2 regions of the Streptomyces sp. NPDC015125 genome follow, and region 1 is predicted to be linked to the other one. Evidence: riboswitches for the same ligand, from Rfam matches in the RefSeq annotation. Region 1 holds a riboswitch; the other holds the start of a gene.
What was found. Region 1 has a riboswitch for cobalamin ahead of ACF088_RS26470 (cobalamin biosynthesis protein). Riboswitches for the same ligand answer to the same signal wherever they lie in the genome.

Region 1 (8,213 bases):
AGACGATCGCGCCCTTCTCCGGGACGTCCTGCTCCCCCGGCGTACAGCCGCTCACCGCCAGCGTCAGCAGCAGACACAACAGGACGGCGGGCGCGGTGGTGCGCACAGCGGTCATCGGTCCCCCTGGGCGGCCGTGCCGATGGAGGCGATCCGGCCGGCCAGCGTGTCGACGGCCTGCGGGCCGGCGGGCACGCACTGTCCGTGCGAGGCGCCGGCCAGCTGCCGGAAGGCGAAGGTGTCACAGCCGGACTGGCCCATCACCAGCGCCAGGATGGGCACTTCGGGTTTCTCCTCGACGAGGGTGCTGAGCGTCCGCTCCACGCTCGCCGCACGCCGGCCCGCGCCGTCGTCCTGGTCGAGCAGGAGCACGATGGCCTTGTTGGCGGCCGGGGACTTCTTCATCGTGCGCAGGGCGCGGGTCAGCGCCTCCTCCATCGCGGCGCCGTGCTCGACCAGTTCGCCGCCGGCGATCCGGTCCAGCGCCGCCTTGCCCGGGGCCGGGTCGGCGCTGCCCGGCGGGACGAGCTCGCGCACCGCGTCGGCGTCGGCGGGGTGCGCGCGGTCCGGGAAGGCCCACAGGCCGTAGGTATGGCGCGGGCCGGCCATCTCCAGGGCGCGTCCGGCGGCGCTCAGGGCGACCGGGAGCTTGCCGCCGTCCGCCATGGAGGTGGAGGTGTCCATGAGGATCAGCACCTGGCTGGACTTCTGTGCCTTGTCGTAGCCGTCCAGCACCTGGGAGACCTGCTCCGGGCCGGCGGTGAAGGGCACGATCCGTCCGACGGGGTCGACGTCCGCGCGGCTGTCCCGCAGCGGTGAGCCCGGTGGGGGGCTCGCCTCCCGCACCCCGCGGTAGCCCTGCGCGGTGAGGGTGCGCTGCCCGCCGTCGGGGTCGCGCAGCCAGCCGGCGAAGCGCGCCACGGCGGCCTTTCGCACGGTGGCGTCCGTGGCGCCCTGCCAGTCGACGCGGACCAGGGGGTGGTCGAGCGCGGGGACGTTCTCGGGGTAGTAGGCGAGGTAGCGGTTGCGGAACGGGAGCGCGGACGGGCGGGCCGGGCAACTGCCGATGGCGTGGCCGAGGTTGTAGTCGGCGAGGGACTTCTCCGATACCAGGGGCGCGGACTTCGTGCGGTCGACGAAGCCGGCGGCGTCGCTGTCGGTGTCGGGCCGCAGCGAACACAGCAGTTCGGTGCTGCCCGCGTACTGGCTGCCCGGGGCGGAGAGCCGCTCCTCGGCCTGCCGGGCGAGGGTGAGGTCGGGCGCTCCCGTCGAGGTGCTGCCCGGGCCGTCGTGGGCGAGGTAGAGGCCGATGGTGTGCAGCAGCCCGGTGCCGGACAGCACCGGGCTGGGCCGCAGGAGTCTGAGGTCGTGGTGGGCGCCGTCGGTCCGGTCGAGCAACTCGGGCCAGGAGGCGTGGGCCGGATCGACGTCGGCCGGCCGCCGGTTCTCCGGGATGCCGACGACCAGGGGGGTGTAGGCGACGGGGGCGCTGTAGTGCAGGGTCGCCGGGGAGCCCGTGGCGGGCATACCGCGGCGGGCCTCGTAGTAGTCGGCGGTGGACTCGGGGATCCAGATGTCGGGCTGTGGTCCGGGCCGGTTGAGGGGGTCGATGCCCTTGTCGGCCGGCCGGGCCCTCCCGGTCCCCAGGGCCTCGCCCTGCCAGCGCTCGGCGGCGGCGAAGCCCTGGTCGACCTGGTCGCGGGCGGCGGAGTAGACGGTGATCTGGGCGCGGCGGCAGCCGTCGGGGAGGTCGCTCTCGCCGTTGAGGGGCCGGGTGTTGGTCTCGGACATCTCGTAGTCGAAGGCGGCCCGGCGCAGCGCGGGTTCGGCCTCGGGGGCGGTGAGCAGCCGCAGTTCGAGGGCGGGCGGACAGGGCGCCTCGCCGTGCGGGAGCCGGAGCAGGACGATGCCCGTGATGGCCGGTACGAAGATGATCGCCAGGATCAGCAGGAGTCGGGGCCAGTGCCGGAGTCGGGGCCAGTGCCGGAAGGACGACTTCAGCCGGCGGCGTAAGCGGATCCGCAGCGGGGTCGGCGGGCGGGCCTCGGGGGTGGCGAAGGACAGGATGACGTCGTCGACGGTGTTCTGCTTCGCCGAGCGCGGCTCCCAGACGTCGCCCATCGGGGTCCGCTCACCGGCCAGTTGTTCCTGCAGGGCCCGGACGAGGTCCTCGAAGGTGACGAACCGTTTGCCGGGAATGCCCCGTTCCAGGGTCCGGACCAGGGCGCGGTTGAAGACACTGCCCCCGGTGGGTTCCTCGCCGCTGAAGATCCGGCGGTTGGGCTGCGCGGCCATCAGCAGCGAGGTGGGGTTGCGGCAGGAGTGGAAGGCCTCGCTCGCATTGCCCGCGTAACAGCACTCCAGGACGATCACGATGCGGTCGGCCCGTGCGTTGTCCAGATAGGACAGCACCGTGTGCTGCCAGGAGACGGTCTTGTGACGCCGTTCCGAGGCGCCGACCATGAGGTGCAGATTGCCGCCGTCGCTGGCCACCCGGCCGTGGCCGGAGAAGTACACCAACAGCAGCCCGCGCGCCTCCTGGACGACGGTGTCCAGCGCCTGTTCCACCTCCCAGGGCTCCTGGGGCCGGCAGGTGACGACCTCGCCCTTGGTGAACAGATCGACGCCGGGGGCGAGCAGGGCCTGCTCCAGCTTCCGGACGTTGTCCTTCACCGCGGGCAGCGGGCGCAGCGTGCGGTAGTCGTCGACGCCGATCAGCAGCGCCCGGTTGACCTTGCCCCGTGCGTCGTATTCGGACATCCGGCTCAGTCCCCGTCGGTGCTGCCGCTCTCGTCCGCCGGGCTGCCGGGATCGGGGTGCCCGGGGGCCGCGGCGCCCGGGCCCGCGTCGCCGAGCGCGCACAGGTCCCCGTCACCGGCCCCGACCGCGACGGCGGGCCGCTCGCCGGTGTCGCGCTCCTCCCGGCGCCGTCGCAGCCACTCCTGCAGGGCGATGGTGAGGCTTTTGGTGATCTCGGCGGCGACGGCGCCGACGATGACCAGGATCAGGTCGTCGACGCCGACGGCCATGTCACCGGGGCCGTCGTCGCTCTCGTCCGCCGGCCGCGGCCGGAGCTGCCAGTCGTGGCCGTGCCGGTCCAGCCACGGCTCGCGCTCCAGCCAGGCCCTGAGGTCTTCGATGTCCTGGTCCGGATTGTTCGTGCCCGTGATCCTGAGGCGGATCTCGTGACGGTCAGCGCTCTGCGGCATCCCCCGGCCCCCTTCCGGCGGCCCCGTCGCCACCGTGCACCAGATAGTGACGTGAGATCAGGGGCGGGGGCAACCGTCTGTGACCTCGCTGCCACGCTGTGGCGTGCACCACAACGCGTGCCACAGGACAGCGTTGCAGGTCAAGGGCGAGTTGACGGGCATCGCGGGGCGTGGTGGACTGCCGGAGCCATTCGGCGACAGCTGAGGAAGTCCGGTGTGAATCCGGCGCGGTCCCGCCACTGTCACCGGGGAGCGTTCCTCCAGCGAAGGCCACGGTCCGCCTCGCGTACGTCCGATGACGTACGCAGGACTGGAAGGCCGGAGGATTTCGCCGATCCGGGAGCCAGGAGACTCTTGTCGCCGTCACGTCGAGCCAGGGCGCGGACCCTGAGTGAGGACACACCGCCATGCCCGGCCGCCCTTCGAGATCTCCACTGCCCGCCGCAGGGCCCCTTGGACACGCCCCAGCGGCGGTCTGACCCGATGCGCGGCGAACACGCGGGATATGCGTGCGGCGCGGCCCTCGGCTTTCTCGGCGACCTGATCGCGGCGGACCCGCGGCGCGGCCATCCGGTGGCCGCCTTCGGCCGGGCCGCGAGCGCCGTCGAACGCCGGCTGTGGCGCGATCACCGCGGCTACGGAGCGGCGCACGCCGTGCTGTGTGCGGGCGGTGCCGCCGCCGGTGCCGCACTGCTGGAGCGCACCGTACGGGCGGCCGCCCCGGCCCCTCTGCGCGACGGCGCCCGGATCGCGCTGACCGCGGCGACGGTCTGGGCCGTGCTGGGCGGCACCTCGCTCGGCCGCGAGGCGCGGGCCGTCGGTGGTGCGCTGACGGCGGGCGACCTGGACGTGGCGCGGGAGCGGCTGCCGCATCTGTGCGGCCGCGATCCCCAGGCCCTGGACGGGTCCCAGATGGCCCGCGCGGTGGTGGAATCGGTCGCCGAGAACACCTCGGACGCCGTGGTGGGCGCCCTCGTGTGGGGCGCGCTGGGCGGGGTGCCCGGCCTGGTGGCGTTCCGGGCGGTGAACACCCTGGACGCGATGGTGGGGCACAAGTCGCCGCGCCACCGCCGCTTCGGCTGGGCCTCGGCCCGGCTCGACGACCTCGCCGGCTGGCCCGGCTCCCGGCTGACCGCCGCCCTCACCGTGCTCGCGGGGCCCGACCGGCGCGGTGCGCTGCGGGCCTGGCGAGCGGACGGCGGCGCCCATCCGAGCCCCAACGCGGGCCCGGTGGAGGCGTCGTTCGCGGGTGCGCTGGGCGTACGGCTGGGCGGCACGCTGGCCTACGGCGGACGGGTGGAGCACCGGCCGCAGCTCAACGGCGGGGCGCCGCCGGTCGCGGTGCCCGACATCGAACGGGCCGTGCGGCTCTCGCGCCGGGTGGGCGTCCTTGCGCTGGCGACGACGGTGGCGGCGCGGCTGGCGGTCGGGGCGCTGCGACGGGCCCCGGTGGCCACCGCCCGCCCGGCCACGGGTGCGGTGACGCCCAGGACCGTGCGCGCACTGGCGCGTACGGCTCACGACAGCCGGAGGCCCGGCGCATGAGGAGGACCCGGTGAACGGGCGGTTCAAGGCATCGGGCGGAGCCGTCGGCGGTGGCCTGTTGGTGGCCGGTACGACGTCCGACGCGGGCAAGAGCGTGGTGACGGCGGGCATCTGCCGCTGGCTGGCCCGGCAGGGTGTGCGGGTGGCGCCGTTCAAGGCACAGAACATGTCGCTGAATTCGTTCGTCACCCGCGAGGGCGCGGAGATCGGACGGGCCCAGGCGATGCAGGCCGCCGCGGCGCGGGTGGAGCCGACCGCGCTGATGAACCCCGTCCTGCTCAAGCCCGGCAGCGACCGCAGCAGCCAGGTGGTGCTGCTGGGCAAGCCGGTGGGCGAGCTCAGTGCCCGGGGCTACCACGAGGGCCGCCAGGAGCAGTTGCTCGGCACGGTCACCGACTGCCTGGCGGAGCTGCGGCGTACCCACGACGCGGTGATCTGCGAGGGCGCCGGCAGTCCCGCCGAGATCAATCTGCGGCGTACCGACCTCGTGAACATGGGCCTGGCACGGGCCGCGCGGATCCCGGTGGTGGTGGTCGGTGACATCGACCGCGGCGGGGTGTTCGCCTCCTTCTTCGGCACCACCGCGCTGCTGTCCAAGGAGGACCAGGCGCTGGTCGCCGGCTATCTCGTCAACAAGTTCCGGGGCGATGTGACGCTGCTGGAGCCGGGGCTGGAGATGCTGCGCGGTCTCACGGGGCGGCAGACGCTGGGTGTGCTGCCCTTCTCCCACGGCCTCGGCATCGACGAGGAGGACGGCCTGCATGTGTCGCTGCGCGGCGCGGTGCGCGAGAGCGTGGTGGCTCCGCCGCACGGCGCCGAGGTGCTGCGGGTGGCGGTCGCCGCCGTACCGCTGATGTCGAACTTCACGGACGTGGACGCGCTGGCCGCGGAGCCGGGCGTGGTGGTGCGGTTCGTGGACCGGGCCGAGGAGCTGGCCGATGCGGACCTGGTGGTGCTGCCGGGGACCCGGGGCACGGTCCGGGCGCTGCAGTGGCTGCGCGAGCGCGGACTGGCGGACGCGGTCGTCCGGCGGGCCGCCGAGGGCCGTCCGGTGCTGGGCATCTGCGGCGGCTTCCAGATGCTGGGCGAGCGCATCGAGGACGACGTCGAGTCGAAGGCGGGCACGGTCGACGGGCTGGGGCTGCTGCCCGTCCGCGTGCGGTTCGCGGCGGAGAAGACCCTGGCGCGGCCGGTCGGCGAGGCGCTGGGCGAGCCGGTGGCGGGCTACGAGATCCACCACGGGGTCGCCGAAGTGACCGGCGGGGACGAGTCGTTCATGTCCGATGGCCAGGGGCGCAGCCTGGACGGGTGCCGGACCGGCTCCGTATGGGGCACGCACTGGCACGGCTCGCTGGAGAGCGACGGCTTCCGGCGGGCCTTCCTGCGGCGCGTCGCGGCGGACGCGGGCCGGGCGTTCGTGCCGGCCCCCGACACCGCCTTCGCCGCCCTGCGCGAGGAGCAGCTCGACCGGCTGGGCGATCTGATCGAGGAGCACGCGGACACCGGCGCACTGCTGCGGCTGATCGAGGAAGGGGTACCGGAGGGGCTGCCGTTCGTGCCTCCGGGGGCGCCATGAGGGTAGGCAGTGGAGGACCGCGACAGACGCAGAAGACGCAGCCGGCCGACGACCTGGAGGACGACACAGCATGACAACCGCTCACAACACCGCCCCGCAGTACCCCTTCACCGCGGTGGTCGGGATGGACGATCTGCGGCTGGCGCTGCTGCTGAACGCGGTGAGCCCCGCGGTGGGCGGTGTGCTGGTCCGCGGGGAGAAGGGCACCGCCAAGAGCACCGCCGTGCGTGCGCTGTCGGCACTGATGCCGCACGTGGACGTGATCAGCGGCTGCCGCTTCGCCTGTGCCCCGGCCGCGCCCGACCCCGGCTGCCCCGACGGGCCGCACGAGGCGGGTGCCGTCGAGGACCGCCCGACGCGGATGGTCGAACTGCCCGTCGGTGCCTCCGAGGACCGGCTCGTCGGCGCGCTGGACATCGAGCGGGCCCTGTCGGAGGGTGTGAAGGCCTTCGAGCCGGGCCTGCTGGCCGATGCGCACCGCGGGATCCTCTACGTCGACGAGGTCAACCTCCTCCACGACCATCTGGTGGACCTCCTCCTGGACGCGGCCGCCATGGGCGCCTCCTACGTGGAGCGCGAAGGCGTCTCCGTACGGCATGCGGCCCGTTTCCTGCTCGTCGGCACCATGAACCCCGAGGAGGGCGAGCTGCGGCCGCAGCTGCTGGACCGGTTCGGGCTCACCGTCGAGGTCGCGGCCTCGCGCGAGCCCGACCAGCGGGTGGAGGTGGTCCGGCGCCGGCTGGCGTACGACGCCGACCCGGCCGGTTTCGCGGCACGCTGGGCGGCCGAGGAGGACGCGCTGCGCCACCGCATCACCGCGGCACGGGAGTTGCTGCCGGGCGTGATGCTGGGGGACGCGGCGCTGCGGCAGATCGCCGCGACCTGCGCGGCGTTCGAGGTGGACGGGATGCGCGCGGACATCGTGATGGCGCGGACCGCCGCGGCGCTGGCCGCATGGGCGGGGCGGACCGATGTCCTGGAGGAGGACGTACGCCAGGCGGCGCTGCTGGCGCTGCCGCACCGCCGGCGCCGTAATCCCTTCGACGCCCCCGGCCTGGACGAGGACAAGCTCGACCGGACGCTGGAGGAGTTCGGCGGCGCGGACGAGGGCACGAACGGCGAGGGCGCGGACGGCGAGGACGATCCGGACCCGGACGGGCCGGACGGCGGCCCCGGCGGGGGCGGCCCGGACGGCGGCGGAGCACCCCCGCAGGACGGCCGGGACGGTGGTCCGCAGGAATCGCCCACGGCGCAGAGCCCCGAACTCCCGCACCAGCAGGAACGGGAGACCGCCGAGACCCCCGAGCGGCCCCAGGAGGAGCCCGCGGCCCCGGAGCAGTCCCAGGAGGGCACCCCCGCCGCGGGCGGCGAGAAGGCCGCGGTCGGCGCCGGCGAGCCGTTCCGTACCCGGCGGCTGGATGTGCCGGGCCTGGGCGAGGGCGCGGACGGCCGCAGGTCGCGGGCCCGCACCGCGCACGGCCGCACGACCGGCGCCCGGCGTCCGCACGGCGCCCTGGGCAAGCTGCACCTGGCGGCGACCGTGCAGGCCGCGGCGCCGCACCAGCGGGCCCGCGGCCGTCACGGGCGGGGCCTGGTGGTGCGCAGGGACGATCTGCGCGAGGCGGTACGCGAGGGGCGGGAGGGCAATCTGGTCCTGTTCGTCGTGGACGCGTCCGGTTCGATGGCGGCACGCAAGCGGATGAGCGCGGTCAAGGGCGCGGTGCTCTCGCTGCTGCTGGACGCCTACCAGCGGCGCGACAAGATCGGCATGATCACCTTCCGGGGCTCCGGCGCCGAGCTGGCGCTGCCCCCGACCTCCTCGGTCGAGGCCGGCGCGGCGCGGCTGGAGCAGTTGCCGACGGGTGGCCGTACGCCGCTGTCGGAGG
Region 2 (8,213 bases), on a different contig from region 1:
TGGGACACCCCCCCTTCCCCGGGCGCCGTTCCTCTTGGAACACTCTGCTGACCCGGTTTCCTCACAGCTCCCGGCAACACCGCACAGCATCGATCTCCCTATCGCGAACGCCCCCCCACACACACGACATGAGGTCCCCAAAGTCATGGCTGAACTGAATCGGCGCCGTTTCCTCCAGATAGCCGGCGCCACCGCGGGCGTCTCGGCCCTGTCGAGCAGCATCGCCCGTGCGGCGGCCATCCCCGCCGCGCGGCGCTCCGGCTCCATCAAGGACATCGAGCATGTCGTCGTCCTGATGCAGGAGAACCGTTCCTTCGACCACTACTTCGGCTCGATGAAGGGCGTCCGCGGCTTCGGCGACCCGCGCCCGCTCATCCTCGACAACGGGAAGTCCGTCTGGCACCAGCCGGACGGCTCCAAGGACGTCCTGCCCTACCACCCGGACGCCGAGAACCTCGGTATGCAGTTCATCGAGGGCCTCAACCACGACTGGGCGGGCGGTCACAAGGCCTGGAACGACGGCAAGTACGACAGCTGGATCCCGGCCAAGGGCACCGGGACGATGGCCCATCTGACCCGCAAGGACATTCCGTTCCACTACGCGCTCGCCGATGCGTTCACCATCTGCGACTCGTACCACTGCTCGATCATCGGGGCCACCGACCCCAACCGCTACTACATGTTCTCGGGCCATGTCGGCAACGACGGCTCGGGCGGCGGCCCGGTCCTGGGCAACGAGGAGGAGGGGTACAGCTGGACCACCTACCCGGAGCGGCTGGAGAAGGCCGGGGTCTCCTGGAAGGTCTACCAGGACATCGGTGACGGCCTGGACGCCGACGGCAAATGGGGCTGGATCGAGGACGCCTACCGCGGCACCTACGGCGACAACTCGCTGCTCTTCTTCAACCAGTACCGCAACGCTAAGCCCGGCGACCCGCTCTACGACAAGGCCCGCACCGGCACCAACGCCAAGCAGGGCGACGGCTACTTCGACCACCTCAAGGCCGATGTGAAGGCCGGCAAGCTCCCCCAGGTCTCCTGGATCGCCGCCCCCGAGGCCTTCTCCGAGCACCCCAACTGGCCCGCCAACTACGGTGCCTGGTACGTCTCGCAGGTGCTGGACGCGCTCACCTCCAACCCCGAGGTGTGGAGCAAGACCGCCCTGCTCATCACGTACGACGAGAACGACGGCTACTTCGACCACGTCCTCCCGCCCTTCCCGCCGGCCTCCGCCGACCAGGGCAAGTCGACCGTCGACAGCAAGCTCGACAGCTTCGGCGGCAACGCCACCTACTCCGCTGGCCCCTACGGCCTCGGCCAGCGCGTTCCGATGCTGGTCGTCTCACCCTGGAGCACCGGCGGTTACGTCTGCTCCGAGGTCTTCGACCACACCTCCATCATCCGGTTCCTGGAGCGCCGCTTCGGTGTGCACGAGCCGAACATCTCGCCGTGGCGGCGTGCCATCTGCGGCGACCTGACCTCCGCCTTCGACTTCGGCCTGGAGGACACCAAGCCGGCCGCGCTCCCGGCCACCGACGGCTTCCGGCCGCCGGACAAGGACCGGCACGACAGCTATGTGCCGAAGCCGCCCGCCAACCCCGTGCTGCCCAAGCAGGAGCCGGGCTCCCGGCCGTCCCGTCCGCTGCCGTACGCGCCGCTCGTCGACGGGGCCGCCGCTCCCTCCACCGGGCGCTACACGCTCACCTTCAGCGGCGGCGACAAGGCCGGTGCCTGCTTCACCGTCACCGCGGGCAACCGCACCGACGGCCCCTGGACGTACACCACGGAGGCCGGCAAGCAGATCTCCGACACCTGGAACACCTCCTACTCCAAGGGCACTTACGACCTCTCGGTGTTCGGCCCGAACGGCTTCCTGCGCTCCTTCAAGGGCGACGGCAAGAAGGCCGGCCCCGAGGTGACCGCCCGCCACGACGCGACCGCCGGCCGCATCGAACTCACCCTGACCAACCACGGCAGCACCGACTGCCACCTCACCGTCACCCACGCCTACGGCGGGGCGAGCGAGACCTACACCGTCCGCGCGGGCGCCACCGTCAAGAAGCCGGTCGACCTGCGCAGCAGCAAGCGCTGGTACGACCTGTCGGTCGCCGCCGACACCGACAGCACCTTCCTGCGCCGGTTCGCCGGCCATGTGGAGAACGGTGAGTCGGGCGTGAGCGACCCGGCGATCATCACCGGCTGAGCGGACGGATGTCGGCGGGCGGCCGCCGGCGGACGGATGGCGAAGGACGGATGGCAAAGGGCGGACGACACGGGTCCGGCGCGCCGGACCCGTGTCGTACGGCCCGCTGCCCGCCTGTCTCGGCGCCACAGCCGGCCCCGTTCGCGGCTCCCTGCGGCCCGGGCCGGGGCCGGCACCCCCCGGGCGCCGGCCCCGGCCCGGGCCGCCGTCAGGAAGCCGCGCCGGGCAGGCTCCCGCGGACCTCGCGGGCCGCGGCGACCAGGTTCTCCAGGGCGGCCCGCACCTCGGGCCAGCCACGGGTCTTCAGACCGCAGTCGGGGTTGACCCACAGCCGCTCGGCCGGGATGGCCTCAAGTCCCTTGCGCAGCAGGGCCGTTGCCTCGTCCACGCCCGGTACGCGCGGCGAGTGGATGTCATAGACACCGGGACCCACCTCGCGCGGATACCCCGCCGTGGCGAGCTCCCCGGCGACCTGCATATGGGAGCGGGCCGCCTCCAGGCTGATGACATCGGCATCGAGGTCATCGATGGCCCGCAGGATGTCGCCGAACTCCGCATAGCACATATGGGTGTGGATCTGGGTGTCCGGGCGGACTCCACCGGTGGTGAGGCGGAACGCCTCGGTGGCCCAGGCCAGGTACGCGGCGTGGTCGGTGGCGCGCAGGGGCAGGGTCTCGCGCAGCGCGGGCTCGTCGACCTGGATGACCGACGTTCCCGCAGCCTCCAGGTCAGCCACCTCGTCGCGCAGGGCGAGGGCCACCTGCCGTGCGGTCTCGCCCAGCGGCTGGTCGTCGCGGACGAAGGACCAGGCGAGCATGGTGACCGGGCCGGTGAGCATGCCCTTGACCGGCCGGTCGGTGAGCGACTGGGCGTACGTCGTCCAGCGGACCGTCATCGGCTCGGGCCGGGAGATGTCCCCGGCCAGGACCGGCGGGCGGACGTAGCGGGTGCCGTAGGACTGGACCCAGCCGTGCCGGGTGGCGAGATAGCCGGTGAGCTGCTCGGCGAAGTACTGCACCATGTCGTTGCGCTCCGGCTCGCCGTGCACCAGGACATCGAGGCCGGCCTTCTCCTGGAAGGCCAGGACCTCGCGGATCTCGGCCGAGATGCGCTCCTCGTAGCCCGCGGTGCCGATCCGGCCGGCCCTCAGGTCGGCGCGGGCGGTGCGCAGTTCGGCGGTCTGCGGGAACGAGCCGATGGTGGTGGTCGGCAGCAGCGGCAGCCCGAGGTGGGCGCGCTGGGCGGCGGCCCGCCCGGCGTACGGCTGCGAACGGCGGCCGTCGGCGTCGGTGACGGCGGCGGCCCGGGAGCGCACGGCCGGGTCGTGGGTGAGGGCGGAATTCGCCCGGGAGGCCAGGTCGGTGCGGTTGGCGGCGAGTTCGGCGGCGATGGTGTCGGTGCCCTGCGCCAGACCGCGCGCCAGCGTCACGACCTCCGCGGTCTTCTGCCGGGCGAAGGCCAGCCAGCGGGCGATCTGCGGGTCGATATCGCGCTCGGCGGCGGCGTCCAGCGGGACGTGCAGCAGGGAGCAGGAGGTCGAGACATCGATCCGGTCGGCCAGGCCGAGGAGCGTGCCCACCGTGGCCAGCGACTTCTCCAGGTCGTTGATCCACACATTACGGCCGTCGACGACACCGGCGACCAGCCGCTTGCCGGGCAGTCCGCCGACCGCCGCCAGATCCCCGAGGTTGCCGGCCGCGGCACCGGTGAAGTCCAGCGCCAGACCGTCGACGGGCGCCTTCGCCAGTACCGGCAGCGCCTCGCCCAGCCGGTCGAAGTACGAGGCGACCAGCAGCCGAGGGCGGTCGGGGAGGGCGCCGAGGTCGCGGTAGGCGCGGGCCGCGGCGTTCAGCACGGCGGGGGAGCGGTCCTGCACCAGCGCCGGCTCGTCCAGCTGCACCCAGTCGGCCCCGGCCGCCCCCAGATCGGCGAGGACCTCGGCGTAGACGGGCAGCAGCCGGTCGAGCAGGGTCAGCGGATCGAAGCCGGCCGCAACACCGGGCGCGGGCTTGGCCAGCAGCAGGTAGGTGACCGGTCCGACGAGGACGGGGCGGGCGGCCAGACCGAGACCGAGCGCCTCGGTCAGCTCGGCGACCTGTTTGGCGGAGTCCGCGGCGAAGACCGTGTCCGGACCCAACTCCGGCACCAGATAGTGGTAGTTGGTGTCGAACCACTTGGTCATCTCCAGCGGCGCCACCTCCTGGGTGCCGCGGGCCATCGCGAAGTAGCCGTCGAGGGCGTCGTCGGCGACGGCGTCGCGGTGGCGGTCCGGGACAGCGCCGACCATGACGCTGGTGTCCAGCACATGGTCGTAGTACGAGAAGTCGCCGGTCGGCACCTCGTGGACACCGGCCTCGGCGAGCTGCCGCCAATTTCCCCGGCGCAGTTCGGCGGCGGTGCCGCGAAGGGCGTCGGCGCTGACGCGGCCCTTCCAGTAGCCCTCGATGGCCTTCTTCAGTTCACGGTTCGGCCCCTGACGGGGGTAGCCGTGCACGGTGGCGCGTGCTGCCGCGGCTGCGGACGTGCTGGTCACGGAACTCTCCTTCGCGAGTATGTCTCCATGGACCGCGGGACGGTCGAGGACGCGAAGGGACGGCAATCCGGACGGGTCCCGGCGCAAGCAAGCCGGACGTACCCGTCTGATGTCCGCCGACCCGCCCTCGAGGTCACCGTGATCTCCCCGTGCACCGGTCGCACGGGGGCACTGGCAGGTCTTCGGACTCGCGGGCACGTCCGCCAAGGGCGGACATCTACTGGCCATCGCTTCCCAGACCCGGCCGGGCCCAGTGCGTATGACGGCGGTCGTTCCCACTCACCGCTGCGGGGCAGTCCCGGACTTCCACCGGGTTCCCTCTTGCGACGCGCCTGCCTGGTGGACAGGGCGAACCAGTTGCCCGGCCCACCCTAGGGCATGTCTCCCCAGGGCGTGCCCTGGACGACCCGCCCGGATCGCGCCATCGACGAGGCCGGCACCGGGCCCGACCGTCGGCCGCGCCTTGCGCTGGAGCGCGCTCCAGCTCCTAGCGTGAGCGCACGACCGGAGAGCTGGACCGATTGAAGGGAACCACGTGCGCTACACACTGTTCGGCAGGACCGGCCTGCGGGTGAGCGAGCTGAGCCTGGGTGCCATGACCATCGGCGAGGACTGGGGCTGGGGCGCGGCCAAGGACACCAGCGGCCGGATCCTGGACGCCTACGCGGATGCCGGCGGCAACTTCATCGACACCGCCAACAACTACACCGAGGGCGCCTCGGAGCGGATCCTGGGGGAGCTGCTCGACGGCCGCCGGGACCGCTTCGTGCTGGCGAGCAAATACACCTGCGCGACCCGCAAGGGCGATGTGAACGCGGCGGGCAACCACCGCAAGAACCTGGTCCGGTCGGTGGAGGAGAGCCTGGAGCGGCTGCGCACCGACCACCTCGACGTGCTGTGGGTGCACGCCCGGGACAACTTCACGCCCGTGGAGGAGGTGATGCGGGCGCTCGACGACCTGGTGCGCTCGGGAAAGGTGCTCTACCTCGGCGTTTCCGACTGGCCCGCCTGGGAGATCGCGCAGGCGAACACCCTTGCCGAGCTGCGCGGCTGGACCGCGTTCGCCGGCTCGCAGCTGCGCTACAACCTGCTGGAGCGGACGCCCGAGCGCGAACTGCTGCCGCAGGCCCGCGCCTTCGACCTGGCCGTGCTGGCCTGGGCGCCGCTCGCGGCCGGGCGGCTCACCGGCAAGTACCGCCGCGGGGAGACCGGCCGGCTGGATGTCGTCGGCGAGACGGACCGGCCGGACCACCGCACCGAGGAGACCGTCACCGCGGTGCTGGAGATCGCCGAGCAGGGCGGCTGGAGCCCGGCGCAGGTGGCGCTGGCGTGGCTGCGCAGCCGGCCCGGCAACATCATTCCGATCATCGCCGCCACCAAGGAGAGCCAGCTGCTCGACAACCTCGCCGCGGTGGAGGTCACGCTGGACGCCGATGCGAAGGCGCGGCTCGACCGGTGCAGCGCGGTACCGCTGGGCTTCCCGCACGACTTCCTGCGGGAGCCGGGCATCACCGAGAACGTCTACGGCGACCGCTGGGCCGAGATCGAGGACCGGCGCTCCACCTACCGCCGTACGACGAGCGAGATCCGCTGACCGGCGCCGTCTCGCCCCGCCCGGAACGGCGTCGGCGCCCGCCCGGACATCTCGCCGCCTGCCTGCCCGTCGGCCCGCCCGCCTGCCCGCCCGTCGGCCCGCCCGCTACGCCGAACGCCGCCGCCCGGATGGCCGGGCGGCGGCGTCTGCGGTCTATTGAGGTGTGTGCGGACCGACGGGGCAGGGCGGGCCGGTCCGAGGGAGACGGGCGCCCGATGAGAGAGGCTTGGAGAAGCCGTGGCACCAGACGACTCCGTACCGTCCCGCGGGCGGCCCGGCCGCGGGCGGTCCGGCCGGACCGCCCGCGGTGTGGCACGGCTGCTGGCGGCGGCCGGGCTGGCACTGGACGCCTACGTCCACGCCCGGCTCGCCGGCTGGTACGACGGGGTCACGGCGACCATCAGCCAGGGTCTGCTCTTCCGTATCGAGGCCGCACTCGCCGCACTCGCCGCCGTGCTCGTGCTGATCTGGCGCCGGCCGGCCGGCGACACCTTCGCCTGGCTCGTCGCGACCGGCGGACTCGCGCTGCTGCTCCTCTATACCTACGTGGACATCGGCGCGCCGGGACCGCTGCCGGACATGTACGAACCGGGCTGGAGCGCCGATAAACAGCTCGCGGCCCTGGCCCAGGCCATCGCCGTCCTGGCCACCGTCTTCCTGCTGCTCACCCGCACCCGCGGCCCCGCCAGGCACCGCAGATGACCGGCTGAACGACGGCCGCCCGGGTCAGTGCTGCAGCGCGCTGCGCTGCTGCCACTGCGTCCAGCTCTCCTGCCAGACCTCCAGGCCGTTGCCGACGTCGGTCTTGTTGGTGTTGCTGGTGCCCTTCACCTCGACCGTGGAGCCGATCGGCAGGAAGTCGTAGATCTTCTTGGCGTCCGAGGTGCTCATACCGAAGCAGCCGTGGCTGTTGTTCTCCACACCGAGCGACTTGTTCCACGGGGCGGAGTGCAGAAAGGTCCCGGACGCGGTGAGGTGGGTGACCCACTTGGAGTCCAGGCTCCACTCGTTGCCGTGGCCGATGGTGGCGGAGTCCATCGTCTCGGCCGCGTTCTTGCTGCGTACGGTGTGCACACCGCCGCGGGTCGGGTCCTGCGGGGAGCCCGCGGAGCCGGTGATGCTGCCGACGCTCTTGCCGTTCTCGTACATGGTCAGGGTGTGCGAGGGCACATCGATGACGGCCTTGTGATCGGCGCCGATGCGGAAGCCGAAGTTGTAGTCACGGGCGAACCAGCCGCCGTCGTCACCGGAGTTGATTCCGGACAGTGCGCCCTTGACGGAGACCTTGGTGCCGGCCGGCCAGTAGTCCTTGGGGCGCCAGTCGATCCGGTCCTTGCCGGAGTAGTCCTTGACCCAGCCCCAGGCACCCTCGACCTTCGGCTGGGTGGTGACCTTCAGCGCCTTCTCGATGTCGGCGCGCCGGTCCTTCGCCACCGGGTGGTCGAAGAGGATCGACACCGGCATCCCGGTGCCCACGGTCTGCCCACCGCCGGGGGTGTTGGTGAGCTTGTTGACCTTGTCGGCCTGCTCCGTGGTGAATTCCGAGGTGGCGGCGGCTTCCTTGCCCTGCGCCGACTTCGTCCTCGTCCGCACGGTGTAGGTGGTCTGCGGCTTGACCTTGCCGTCCGATTTCCATGACGTGCCGTCACCGGCGAGCTGCCCGGTGACCGTGCCGCCCTTGTCGTCCTTGACCTCGACCGAGACGAGCTTTCCGTCGTCGGCCCGCACGGATATGTCCGAGCCGAGCTTGACCGACTTGTTTCCGGCGGCCGGGGTGACGGTCACCTTCGCCGCAGGCTGCTCCGCCTTCGGCTCATCGGCACCCGGCCCACACGCGGTCAACAGCGTGCCCGCCGCTATCAGAGCGGGTATCAACCGTGCGG

Region 2: linked by a shared signal. The riboswitch ahead of metE (5-methyltetrahydropteroyltriglutamate--homocysteine S-methyltransferase) and the one ahead of ACF088_RS26470 (cobalamin biosynthesis protein) in region 1 are both predicted to bind cobalamin.

What each region holds. Positions count from the first base shown of each region.
Region 1 covers NZ_JBIBVF010000014.1:143,685-151,897, reverse strand. The annotation lists gene ACF088_RS26485 (extracellular solute-binding protein) at 1-115, opposite strand, end outside; gene ACF088_RS26480 (caspase family protein) at 112-2,757, opposite strand; gene ACF088_RS26475 (hypothetical protein) at 2,763-3,206, opposite strand; cobalamin riboswitch at 3,409-3,560, shown strand; gene ACF088_RS26470 (cobalamin biosynthesis protein) at 3,690-4,751, shown strand; gene ACF088_RS26465 (cobyric acid synthase) at 4,762-6,327, shown strand; gene ACF088_RS26460 (putative cobaltochelatase) at 6,398-8,213, shown strand, end outside.
Region 2 covers NZ_JBIBVF010000031.1:40,566-48,778, reverse strand. The annotation lists gene ACF088_RS38460 (phosphocholine-specific phospholipase C) at 146-2,203, shown strand; gene metE (5-methyltetrahydropteroyltriglutamate--homocysteine S-methyltransferase) at 2,412-4,736, opposite strand; cobalamin riboswitch at 4,907-5,094, opposite strand; gene ACF088_RS38450 (aldo/keto reductase) at 5,272-6,330, shown strand; gene ACF088_RS38445 (hypothetical protein) at 6,568-7,032, shown strand; gene ACF088_RS38440 (Ig-like domain-containing protein) at 7,057-8,213, opposite strand, start outside.